4 regions of the Pantoea eucrina genome follow, and region 3 is predicted to be linked to each of the others. Evidence: predicted binding sites of a transcription regulator. Region 3 holds the regulator's gene; each other region holds the start of a gene.

The links. The regulator sigma-54, encoded in region 3, starts transcription at its own class of promoters, with help from an activator protein. The targets are predictions, from matches to a motif close to GTTGGCACANNTTTCGCTNT.
Region 1: LAC65_RS03145 (gamma-glutamyltransferase family protein) is a predicted target of sigma-54. The motif match lies at 1,282-1,301, and genes of this name have one in related genera.
Region 2: glnA (glutamate--ammonia ligase) is a predicted target of sigma-54. The motif match lies at 1,538-1,557, and genes of this name have one in related genera.
Region 4: LAC65_RS14400 (gamma carbonic anhydrase family protein) is a predicted target of sigma-54. The motif match lies at 1,533-1,552, and genes of this name have one in related genera.

The regions. Positions count from the first base shown of each region.
Region 1 is NZ_CP083448.1:692,480-695,609, reverse strand. It holds gene LAC65_RS03155 (transporter substrate-binding domain-containing protein) at 1-180, opposite strand, end outside; gene hpxU (MurR/RpiR family transcriptional regulator HpxU) at 374-1,213, opposite strand; gene LAC65_RS03145 (gamma-glutamyltransferase family protein) at 1,383-2,969, shown strand; gene hpxX (oxalurate catabolism protein HpxX) at 2,982-3,130, shown strand, end outside.
Region 2 is NZ_CP083448.1:3,318,489-3,321,618, reverse strand. It holds gene glnA (glutamate--ammonia ligase) at 1-1,390, opposite strand, end outside; gene typA (ribosome-dependent GTPase TypA) at 1,830-3,130, shown strand, end outside.
Region 3 is NZ_CP083448.1:356,135-359,264, forward strand. It holds gene rapZ (RNase adapter RapZ) at 1-323, opposite strand, end outside; gene ptsN (PTS IIA-like nitrogen regulatory protein PtsN) at 377-859, opposite strand; gene hpf (ribosome hibernation promoting factor) at 997-1,284, opposite strand; gene rpoN (RNA polymerase factor sigma-54) at 1,306-2,739, opposite strand; gene lptB (LPS export ABC transporter ATP-binding protein) at 2,788-3,130, opposite strand, start outside.
Region 4 is NZ_CP083448.1:3,041,810-3,044,939, reverse strand. It holds gene aroE (shikimate dehydrogenase) at 1-482, shown strand, start outside; gene LAC65_RS14405 (DUF1488 family protein) at 479-727, shown strand; gene LAC65_RS14400 (gamma carbonic anhydrase family protein) at 703-1,257, opposite strand; rRNA gene LAC65_RS14395 (16S ribosomal RNA) at 1,748-3,130, shown strand, end outside.

The sequences.
Region 1 (3,130 bases), 340 kb from region 3:
GATGTCATATCCCTGCGGCTGCAGATCGGTGCCCACTGATCCAAACGGCGGGAAATCCTGCGGCACTGCGATGCGGATCACGCCGCGCTTTTGAATATCCTGTAGCTGATCCGCCTGCGCGCTGCCTGCCTGAGCCAGTAAAAGCGCCGCACCCGCTACCGCCAGTAAAACCTTTTTCATTATGCACCCCGGTGTGTTGAACGTGAAACAAAAGATTCTTACAGGCAGTTACTGCAACTAATATGCCAATCAAAGCGACAGAAAAAAACCGGTAACAAACCGGCATAAAAGGGGTCAGCAGCAGGAAAAATCGGGTACTGGCGTACCCTGCTTCAGAGATTCAAAACGGTGCAACGCACCATTTCAGTGCCCGCTATCGGTGTTCCAGCTCATCCAGATGCTGATAGAGATCGGCTATCTGATGAATACGCTGCCGCCCCTGCGACAGGGTTTCATGCAGCAGCGCGTTTGCCAGTAAATTGACCAGGCTCATGGCTGAAGCGTAACTGTCGAAGGCAGACACGCTGTCAAGCGGTGCACAAAGCTGCCAGCGTGCCACGCCCTGAATCCCCTGCGCCTGCGGCTCCGAGAGCGCCAGCAGCGGGATATCACGCTGCTGCAGCTGCTGCATCAGCGGACGCAGCAGGCGCGGACGTCGCCGGAACGCCATCACCACCACCATATCGTCCGGGGTAATATCCACCAGCTCTTCGCCCAGCGTCTGGCCCGGCTGCGGCAGCAGTACCACGTGGGCACGCGCCTGCAGCAGCTGCTGCCGCAGGTGCAGCGCGACCGGATACGCGTTGCGCATACCGATGATAAAGACGCGTTTTGCGCTGCCCAGCGCGGCGATAACGTCACTTAACTGCTGGCTGTCGATACGGTTGATCCACTGCGTGAGGTTTGCCATCTCCTGCTTATAGTGGCGCGCCAGCAGCGTGTTGCCCTGCACCGCATCGCGGTTGTCGGTGAGCGGCATTCCGCTCTGCCGCAGGGTGCGCAGCTCATCGCGCATATCTTTATATTTTTCATAGCCAAGGCGCCGGAACAGCCGGCTTACCGTTGCTTTGGAGACGCCGCTTAGCCGCGCCAGTTCAGCACTGTTGTAGCTGATCAGGTCATCAAAATGGTCAAACACAAAGTCAGCAATGCGCTGCTCCTGAGGCGACAGCTGCGCGTACTGGCTGCGCAGACGTTCATCGAGTTGTTTCATGCGTTGTCCTGTAACTTTCGTTTCACCCTGCTCTAGCATAAATCGATCCAGCACCCACCGACAGAAAAAGTGGAACAGCTCTTGCTTATGTTTACGTCAGGGAATGCCGCCGCAGCGGGTTTGGCAGCTGTGCCGGATGGAGATGAGCAGAAATCAGCCGGGAACAATTATGATTCAGAGCAACATGGCCCCGCAGGGCATGGTCGTCACCCCCCATCATCTGGCGAGTGAAAGCGCCCTTGCCGTACTGCGCGACGGCGGCAGCGCACTCGAAGCGATGGTCGCCGCCGCCGCAACCATTGCGGTGGTCTATCCGCATATGAACGGGCTGGGCGGCGACGGCTTCTGGCTGGTGGTGCCGCCTGAAGGGGAACCCGTTGCGATTGATGCCAGTGGCGCCGCCGGCTCGCTGGCGACAATGAGTTTTTATCAGGGCCGGCAGACGATCCCGCATCGCGGGCCGGAAGCGGCGCTGACCGTCGCCGGCACCGTCAGCGGCTGGCAGGAGGCGCTGACCCTGTCACAGGAGCTGGGCCATGCGCCGCTGCCGCCACACCGTCTGCTGCGCGATGCTATCCGTTACGCTGCCGACGGCATACCGGTTACCGCCTCGCAGGCGGCCGCTACCGCCGCAAAAGCGCCTGAGCTGCAGCATCAGCCCGGCTTTGCCGCCACGTTTATGCCGGACGGCGGACCGCCACAGCCGGGCAGCCGCTTTACCCAGCCTGCGCTGGCGGCCACGCTCAGCCAGCTGAGTGAAGAGGGGCTGGAGAGCTTTTACCGCGGCCGGCTGGCGCGGTCGCTGGCAGATGACATGCACGCGCTGGGGATGCCGGTCACGCTGAACGATCTGCAGCAGCATCGCGCCCGGCGCTGCACCCCGCTCCACCTAGCACACAGCGAAGGCGATATCTGGAACATGACGCCGCCGACGCAGGGGCTGGTGTCGCTGGCGATTCTGGGTATTACCGATCGTCTGGATATGGCGCAGGCTGATGAAGCTCAGACGCTGCACCGGATTGTGGAGGCGACCAAGCAGGCGTTCAGCCTGCGCGATCGGCATATCACCGATCCGCGCCATAGCGATACCGACGTGCAGGCGCTGCTCAGTGCCGATCATCTTGCCAGCCTTGCGACCAATATTGATGACCATCGCGCCGCGCCGTGGGGAACCGGACGCGGTCCGGGCGATACCGTCTGGATGGGCGCCATCGACAGCAGCGGGCTGGCGGTCTCTTTTATTCAGAGCATCTACCACGAATTTGGCAGCGGCGTGGTGCTGCCAGGCAGCGGCATCACCTGGCAGAATCGCGGCGCGGCGTTCAGCCTGCAGCCCGATCATCTGCTGGCGCTGCTGCCGGGCAAGCAGCCGTTTCACACGCTTAACCCTGCTGCCGCCCGCCTGAAAGATGGCCGGGTCATGGTGTATGGATCGATGGGCGGAGATGGTCAGCCGCAGACGCAGGCGGCCATTTTTACCCGTCACGTCATTCAGGGTATGCCGCTGCAGCAGGCGGTCAGTGCGCCACGCTGGCTGCTGGGGCGCACCTGGGGCGAGGCCTCTGACTCACTCAAACTGGAAGCGCGCGTGGCGCCGGAAACGGTGGGTCGGCTGCGTCTGCTGGGTCATCAGGTTGAGCTGCTCTCTGACTTCAGTGAAGTGGTAGGCCATGCGGGCGCCGTAGTGCGCCACACCAGCGGCATGCTGGAAGGCGCTTTCGATCCGCGCAGCAACGGCAGCGCAGCCGGTTTTTAACAGGAGAGACTCATGACCGAATCCGCAGAGTGGGCGAACTATGTCGCTCAGATGGAGCAGATCCTCGCACTGGATCTGGATGACGCACGTCGTGCTGAGCTGCAGCTGCAGCTCAGCCGGATTGCGGCTATAGCCGCGCCGCTGATGGCGCTGCCGCTGGA
Region 2 (3,130 bases), 430 kb from region 3:
CAAATTCAACCGGGTGTGGCGTCATGCGAACGCGATCAACATCTGGCTTGCGCAGTTCGATATAAGCATCGATAGCGTCATCAGTGAATACGCCGCCGCGGGTCAGGAACTCGCGATCTTCATTCAGCGCGTTCAGTGCTTCTTCCAGAGAACCGGCTACTTTCGGGATCTCCGCTTCTTCTTCCGGCGGCAGATCGTAGAGGTTTTTGTCCATCGCATCGCCAGGATGGATTTTATTGATGATACCGTCGAGGCCAGCCATCAGCAGTGCAGTAAACGCCAGGTATGGGTTAGCCGCTGGATCCGGGAAGCGCGCTTCAATACGGCGGGCTTTCGGGCTGGCAACCACCGGAATACGGATGGAGGCTGAGCGGTTACGCGCGGAGTAAGCGAGCATAACCGGCGCTTCATAACCCGGCACCAGACGCTTGTAGGAGTTGGTGGTTGGGTTAGCCAGGGCGTTAATCGCTTTAGCGTGCTTGATCACACCGCCGATGTAGAACAGCGCGGTTTCAGAGAGGCCGCCGTACTTATCGCCAGAGAACAGGTTTACGCCACCTTTAGAGAGTGACATATGGCAGTGCATACCGGATCCGTTGTCACCAAACATCGGTTTTGGCATAAAGGTTGCGGTCTTGCCGTAGGCGTGCGCAACGTTGTGCACGACATACTTATAAATTTGAATTTCATCCGCTTTTTTGGTCATGGTGTTGAAGCGGGTTGCCACTTCGTTCTGACCAGCGGTTGCCACTTCGTGGTGATGTGCTTCTACAACCAGACCCATCTGCTCCATGGTCAGACACATGGCAGAACGGATATCCTGAGAGGAGTCAACCGGTGGTACCGGGAAGTAGCCGCCTTTCAGACCCGGACGGTGGCCTTTGTTGCCGCCTTCGTACGCTTTGCCAGTGTTCCAGCACGCTTCAATATCATCGATAGCGACGTGTGAACCTGAAGTCGATGAACCGAAACGGATATCGTCAAACAGGAAAAACTCTGGCTCAGGTCCGAACAGCACGGTGTCAGCAATACCGGAAGCGCGCAGGTACTCTTCAGCGCGCTTGGCGATGGAGCGCGGATCGCGATCGTAACCCTGCAGCGTGCCTGGCTCAAGGATGTCACACCGGATGATGAGGGTCGGGTCTTCGAAGAACGGGTCCATCACCGCAGTGGTGGCATCCGGCATCAGCACCATGTCTGATTCGTTAATGCCTTTCCAGCCACCGATGGATGAACCATCGAACATTTTGCCTTCTTCAAAGAAGTCTGCGTTAACCTGATGAGCAGGAATGGTGACGTGCTGTTCTTTACCTTTAGTATCGGTAAAACGCAGATCGACGAACTTAACTTCATGCTCGTTCATCATCGAGAGAACGTGTTCAGCGGACATACTCAACTCTCCTGGAAATGGTCATCTGTTGTCGTGGTGAGAGAACTCAAAATGCCTGGAATGTGTCACGACTACTGACCACCCCTGACTAAGATCCCGGCAAGCTATTCAGCCATCAGGCCACTGTCGTTTGCACTTAAAAAAGATAAAGCGAATTCTGTGCCAACTTTTTTTAAGTGCAATAAATAGCGCTGTGCGGCGCGCTGCGGTGCATCAGCAGCTGCACCAGAACAGACGCATTGCTTTATTATGGTGCAAAAAGATGCGCTGATGGCACTAAAATGGTGCATAAAGCCAGCAGAGTGCAGATATTTGCACCGCTAATGGTGCTAAAAACCAGCAGCGTGAGAATATTGTCGGGAAAACTGTGATCATGTTCAGTATTCCGCTTAATCCGTGTACAATACCGCGTTATTTCTATAATGCCTGAGGCAAAGCTGTGATCGAAAATTTGCGTAACATCGCCATCATCGCGCACGTTGACCATGGAAAAACCACCCTGGTCGACAAACTGCTGCAACAGTCTGGTACTTTTGACGCTCGTACCGAAGCGACTGAACGTGTGATGGATTCCAATGATTTGGAAAAAGAGCGTGGAATTACCATCCTCGCAAAAAACACCGCCATCAAATGGAACGACTACCGTATCAACATCGTTGATACCCCGGGACACGCCGACTTCGGTGGTGAAGTAGAGCGCGTCATGTCCATGGTGGATTCGGTGCTGCTGGTTGTTGATGCGATGGATGGCCCTATGCCGCAAACCCGCTTCGTAACCAAGAAAGCCTTTGCTCACGGTCTGAAACCTATTGTTGTTATCAACAAAATTGACCGTCCAGGCGCGCGTCCTGACTGGGTTGTAGACCAGGTATTCGACCTGTTCGTTAACCTCGACGCGACTGACGAGCAGCTGGACTTCCCTATCATTTATGCGTCAGCGCTGAATGGTATTGCAGGTCTGGAACACACTGATATGGCTGAGGACATGACTCCGCTGTATCAGGCAATCGTCGATCACGTTTCTCCGCCGCAGGTTGAAGCTGATGCGCCGCTGCAGATGCAGATCTCTCAGCTGGACTACAACAACTACCTGGGCGTTATCGGTATTGGCCGCATCAAGCGCGGTAAAATCAAGCCGAACCAGCAGGTTACTGTGATTGATAGCGAAGGCAAAACCCGCAACGCGAAAGTGGGTAAAGTGCTGACGCATCTGGGTCTGGAGCGTATTGACAGCGATCTGGCAGAAGCGGGCGACATCATTGCCGTTACCGGTCTGGGTGAACTGAACATCTCCGATACCATCTGCGACACGCAGAATGTAGAGGCGCTGCCGGCGCTGAGCGTAGATGAGCCTACCGTAACCATGTTCTTTAACGTCAATACCTCACCGTTCTGCGGTAAAGAAGGTAAATACGTTACTTCACGTCAGATCCTGGATCGCCTGAACAAAGAGCTGGTACACAACGTTGCACTGCGCGTTGAAGAGACCGAAGATGCTGATGCATTCCGCGTATCAGGTCGTGGTGAGCTGCACCTTTCCGTTCTGATCGAAAACATGCGTCGTGAAGGCTTTGAGCTGGCGGTATCCCGTCCGAAAGTTATCTTCCGTGAGCATGAAGGCCGCAAGCAGGAGCCGTTTGAGAACGTTACCCTCGATATCGAAGAGACCCACCAGGGCTCAGTGATGCAGGCGATGGGTGAGCGTAAAGGCGACATGAAAAACATGGATCCGGATGGCAA
Region 3 (3,130 bases):
TTGCTGGAGAGCGGATGCAGGCGACGGGTGTCGCTGTAGCGCCGGATCAGCGTATTGCGATCGGCATCCAGAAACAGCAGCTGAGGAGAGAAAGAGTCAGGCAGATTATTTAACGCCAGCTCAAAGACTTCCTGCGACTCCGGCATGTTGCGTACATCAATACTTACCGCCGCCGAAATATTCCGCTCTGTCAGCGTATTCGCCAGCTCAGGCAGCAGGACTACCGGCAGATTGTCGACACAGTAAAAGCCCATATCCTCCAGGGCACGCAGCGCAACTGATTTACCTGAGCCTGATCGACCACTGACGATCATCAGCACCATCACTATTCTCCCCTGTTTTATCCGGCCCGCAGACCGGTAACGCTATGTACTGATTACGAATGCGCTTCCTGAGCTTCTGTGATAATGGCGTAGAGCTCTTGATCACTCTGGGCCGCACGCAGGCGACGGCAGACCGTCTTATCTGCCAGGCGTTTTGCGACCAGCGACAGGGTATGAAGGTGCGTCTTACACTGATCGGCAGGCACCAGCAGAGCGAACAGCAGATCGACCGGCTGATTATCCACGGCGTCAAAAGCAATAGGCTGATCGAGGCTGATAAACACCCCCACTGCCCGCAGCGTATCCTCTTCCAGTTTGCCATGCGGAATAGCAATGCCGTTGCCAATGCCGGTACTGCCCATACGCTCGCGGGTCAGAATCGCTTCGAAAAGCGTCTGGTGCGGCAGATTGAGCTGCTTAGCCGCCAGTTCGCTGATAATCTCCAGCGCGCGTTTTTTACTCTGGCAGTGTACGCCGCTGCGGGTGCAGTCAGGCGTCAGAACCGAGCTCAATTCCAGTGTCAGATCGTTGTTCATCGTGGTTTCACTTGCGAGTTCACATAGCCACAGAGCGAAAAGCCCTGCTGGCGCTTGCGCAGATGATAAAACGGGGCGCTCTTCCGCCCCATTTTTCCCTGAGCGCTGAACGGGTCAGCGCTCTGCAAACGTGAAGGTTAGTGTTTTTTCAGTTTGTCTTTATGTTTGGTCAGCTGACGTGCCAGCTTATCAACCAGCCCGTCAATGGCCGCGTACATATCTTCCGCTTCCGCTGTGGCGTGCAGCTCACCGCCGTTAACGTGCAGAGTTGCCTCTGCAATCTGAGTCACTTTCTCCACTTTCAGAACAATATAAACCTGATTGATGCGATCGTAATAGTGTTCAAGTTTGCCAAATTTGCTGTTCACAAATTCGCGCAGCGGGTCAGTGATTTCGACATTGAGTCCGGTAAGGTTTAGCTGCATAGGTCTTCCTTCTGAGTTCGGTCAGACCAGCTGTTTACGCTGGTTTGATGGCGGTATAGATAAAGACTCGCGATACTTCGCAACCGTACGTCGCGCTACCATAATACCCTGTTCAGATAACATGGCGGTCAGTTTGCTGTCGCTCAAGGGCTTTGCGGGATTTTCTGCCGCGACCAGTTTTTTTACCAGCGCACGAATGGCCGTAGACGAGGCTTCGCCGCCGCCTTCCGTGCTGACATGGCTGGAGAAAAAATATTTCAGCTCAAAAATACCACGCGGACTGTGCAGATATTTTTGCGTGGTCACGCGTGAGATGGTGGACTCGTGCATATCGACCTGTTGCGCGATATCTGCCAGCACCATCGGACGCATATACTCTTCGCCCTGCTCAAAAAACGCCTGCTGCTGCGCAACGATACAGCGGGTAACCTTGAGCAGAGTGTCATTACGACTCTCCAAGCTTTTAATGAGCCAGCGCGCTTCCTGCAGATTATTGCGAATAAACTGGCTGTCGCTATCGCTGCGCGCTGAACCGCCCATGGCGGCATAGTGCTGGTTGATCCGCAGACGCGGCAGGCTTTCAGCGTTCAGTTCCACTATCCAGCGTGCGCCCGCTTTGCGCACCAGCACATCCGGAATAACGTATTCCGGTTCACCCGTATTAATCGATTGTCCGGGGCGCGGATCGAGCGACTGTATCAACAGCATCGCCTCTTTCAGCACCTCTTCTTTCAGGCGGGTCACCCGCATCAGGCTGCGGAAGTCGTGATTAGCCAGCAGATCGAGATGTTCACTGACAATCAGGCGCGCCTCTTTTAGCATAGGAGCGTCAGCCGCATATTGCGATAGCTGAACCAGCAGACAGTCGCGCAGATCGCGCGCGCCTACGCCAACCGGATCAAACCGCTGGACGCGCTTGAGAACCGCCTCTACCTCATCCAGCGTCAGCTCATCGTCGCCGATACTGTCGCAAATTTCCTGCAGCGTCACGGTGAGATAACCGGTCGTGTCGATCGCATCAACAATCGATGTCGCAATAGCGCGATCGGTATCGGTAAACGGGGTCAGCTCCACCTGCCACATCAGGTAATCCTGCAGCGACTGCGTGGTTTCTCCCTGATACACCGGCAGTTCATCATCCTGATAATCTGTTCCGGTGCCGGAAGGGGTGCCGGCAGTATAAATTTCATCCCACGACGCATCCAGCGGCAGCTCGTCAGGCATCTCTTTCTGTTCCAGCGCCTCACGGGTATCTAACGTATCGCTTTCCTGCGTTTCGCGTGCGTCCACTTCATCATGAATATCGGTCTGCTCAAGCAGCGGATTGCTCTCCAGCGCCAGCTGGAGCTCCTGCTGGAGTTCAAGCGTAGAGAGCTGCAGCAGGCGAATGGCCTGTTGCAGCTGGGGGGTCATCGCCAGCTGTTGGCTGAACCTGAGTTGCAAACCTTGCTTCATAATCCGGCTTGAATGTCCTAAGCGAATATCGGGTTAATCGACACCTTATCAGAGTCTGAACTCTTCGCCCAAATAAACCCGCTTAACCTGCTCATCTGCCAGAATTTCATCCGGCGTGCCGTGTGCAATCAGATTGCCCTGGCTGACAATATAGGCGCGTTCGCAGACGGCCAGCGTTTCACGCACGTTATGGTCGGTGATCAGGACACCGAGGCCGCTGTCGCGCAAATGTTCGATGATCTTTTTGATATCGATAACGGAGATGGGGTCAACCCCGGCGAACGGCTCATCCAGCAGAATGAACTTTGGATTCGCTGCCAGCGCGCGTGCAATTTCAACGCGGCGACGTTCTCCCCCGGAGAGCGCCTGGCCCAGGCTGTTGCGCAGATGC
Region 4 (3,130 bases), 700 kb from region 3:
TGGAGATGATCCAGCCAGGCGATCGGATCCTGCTGGTCGGTGCAGGGGGGGCTGCGCGCGGTGTGATCCAGCCTCTGCTTGCCGCCGGCTGCTCGCTGGTGGTGGTAAACCGCACCGCCAGCCGTGCTGAAGAGCTGGCGCAACAGTTTAGTCACTGCGGAGAGATTGAGGCAGTAAACTTTGCCCGGCTCAGTGCACACGCTTTTGATTTGATCATCAATGCCACCTCCAGCGGTGTTGCAGGCGACATGCCACCTTTACCTGCCACGCTGATTGAGCGCGGGGTACGCTGCTATGACATGTTTTACCAACCGGGCCTGACGCCTTTTCTTCTATGGTGCCAGCAGAAGGGCGCTGACGTCGTGGCGGATGGCGCGGGCATGCTGGTGGGACAGGCTGCACACGCTTTTCAGCTCTGGCACGGTGTCATGCCGGAGATTACGCCGGTGATCGATACACTAAAGCGAGCCATGCAGCCATGAATCAGGCGATTCATTTTCCTGAACGGGAAAGCTGGGATCGGCAGCAGCAGGCAGTCATCTTTCCTGCTCTGGTAAATGGCATGGGAATCACCTGTGCTATTTCTCAGCCCGCGCTTCATGCGCGTTTTGGTGAAGGAGAGGCGATGGCGCTGTTCTGCGCACATCGCTGGGATATAGAAGAGGAAGCTGAAAAGCTTATTCTGGCGGATGCGATCAGCGATCAGGGCTGGGTCTGGCTCTCCTGATTCAGATAATCATCTTTCCATTTGACGTAATTGCCGGATGAGTAAAGCAGGCCGGCAATTTCAGCTTCAGTAAGCGGGCGAATCTGTTTCACCGGACTACCTAAATAGAGATAGCCGCTGACGAGACGCTTGCCGGGGGGGACCAGGCTGCCCGCCCCAATCATGACATCCTCTTCAACAATGGCCCCGTCCAGTACGATTGAGCCCATGCCGACCAGCACGCGATCGCCGATAGTACAGCCATGCAGCATCGCCTTATGCCCGACCGTCACATCTTCGCCAATCAGTAAAGGATATCCCTGGGGATTGGTGGCTGACTTATGCGTGACGTGCAGAACGCTGCCATCCTGTATATTGCTTCTTTTACCAATGATGACGTGATTAACATCACCGCGGATCGCGACCAGCGGCCAGATACTGACATCATCATCTAATCGAACATCACCCACAACAACACTGCTGCTATCTACCATGACACGCTCGCCGGTTTGCGGAAAAGAGTACTTATAAGGGCGCAGGGCTACAGACATGATCTTTCTCCTTTATCAATTATTCCCAGCGTGCAGCTAAATGCAGTGCTGAACAAGGTGAAATTTAACCGGATCGCTCGCGATCGCAGCGAAAAGAACAGAAACTCGCCACTCAGTAAAAAAGATCGAAAAAAGGGGTTGTGCAAAAAATTCGGATCCCTATAATGCGCCACCACTGAGACGGCAAAGCGGCAACGCAGACGGGCTCAGCAGGGCGTGAAGCGATTCACCCCGCCGGAGAAAACGCTGAAAAAAGTGGTTGACTCCGGAGGAGGAAAGCGTAATATACGCCACCTCGCAGCAGACGCCTGAGGCGCTGGCTGCACCGCTCTTTAACAATTTATCAGACAATCTGTGTGGGCACTCGCAGGATTGATATCACAAGCCTACGGGCTTTAAAAAATATCAAGTCTTTGCTGAGTGAACACGTAATTCATTACGAAGTTTAATTCACAGAGCACCGCTTAACTTGTTTAAGCAAATCAAACTTAAATTGAAGAGTTTGATCATGGCTCAGATTGAACGCTGGCGGCAGGCCTAACACATGCAAGTCGGACGGTAGCACAGGGGAGCTTGCTCTCCGGGTGACGAGTGGCGGACGGGTGAGTAATGTCTGGGAAACTGCCCGGTGGAGGGGGATAACTACTGGAAACGGTAGCTAATACCGCATAACGTCTTCGGACCAAAGTGGGGGATCTTCGGACCTCACGCCACCGGATGTGCCCAGATGGGATTAGCTAGTAGGTGGGGTAACGGCTCACCTAGGCGACGATCCCTAGCTGGTCTGAGAGGATGACCAGCCACACTGGAACTGAGACACGGTCCAGACTCCTACGGGAGGCAGCAGTGGGGAATATTGCACAATGGGCGCAAGCCTGATGCAGCCATGCCGCGTGTATGAAGAAGGCCTTCGGGTTGTAAAGTACTTTCAGCGGGGAGGAAGGCGGTGAGGTTAATAACCTCGCCGATTGACGTTACCCGCAGAAGAAGCACCGGCTAACTCCGTGCCAGCAGCCGCGGTAATACGGAGGGTGCAAGCGTTAATCGGAATTACTGGGCGTAAAGCGCACGCAGGCGGTCTGTTAAGTCAGATGTGAAATCCCCGGGCTTAACCTGGGAACTGCATTTGAAACTGGCAGGCTTGAGTCTCGTAGAGGGGGGTAGAATTCCAGGTGTAGCGGTGAAATGCGTAGAGATCTGGAGGAATACCGGTGGCGAAGGCGGCCCCCTGGACGAAGACTGACGCTCAGGTGCGAAAGCGTGGGGAGCAAACAGGATTAGATACCCTGGTAGTCCACGCCGTAAACGATGTCGACTTGGAGGCTGTTCCCCTGAGGAGTGGCTTCCGGAGCTAACGCGTTAAGTCGACCGCCTGGGGAGTACGGCCGCAAGGTTAAAACTCAAATGAATTGACGGGGGCCCGCACAAGCGGTGGAGCATGTGGTTTAATTCGATGCAACGCGAAGAACCTTACCTGGCCTTGACATCCAGAGAACTTAGCAGAGATGCTTCGGTGCCTTCGGGAACTCTGAGACAGGTGCTGCATGGCTGTCGTCAGCTCGTGTTGTGAAATGTTGGGTTAAGTCCCGCAACGAGCGCAACCCTTATCCTTTGTTGCCAGCGGGTGATGCCGGGAACTCAAAGGAGACTGCCGGTGATAAACCGGAGGAAGGTGGGGATGACGTCAAGTCATCATGGCCCTTACGGCCAGGGCTACACACGTGCTACAATGGCGCATACAAAGAGAAGCGACCTCGCGAGAGCAAGCGGACCTCATAAAGTGCGTCGTAGTCCGGATCGGAGTCTGCAACTCGACTCCGTGAAGTCGGAATCGCTAGTAATCGTAGATCAGAATGCTACGGTGAATACGTTC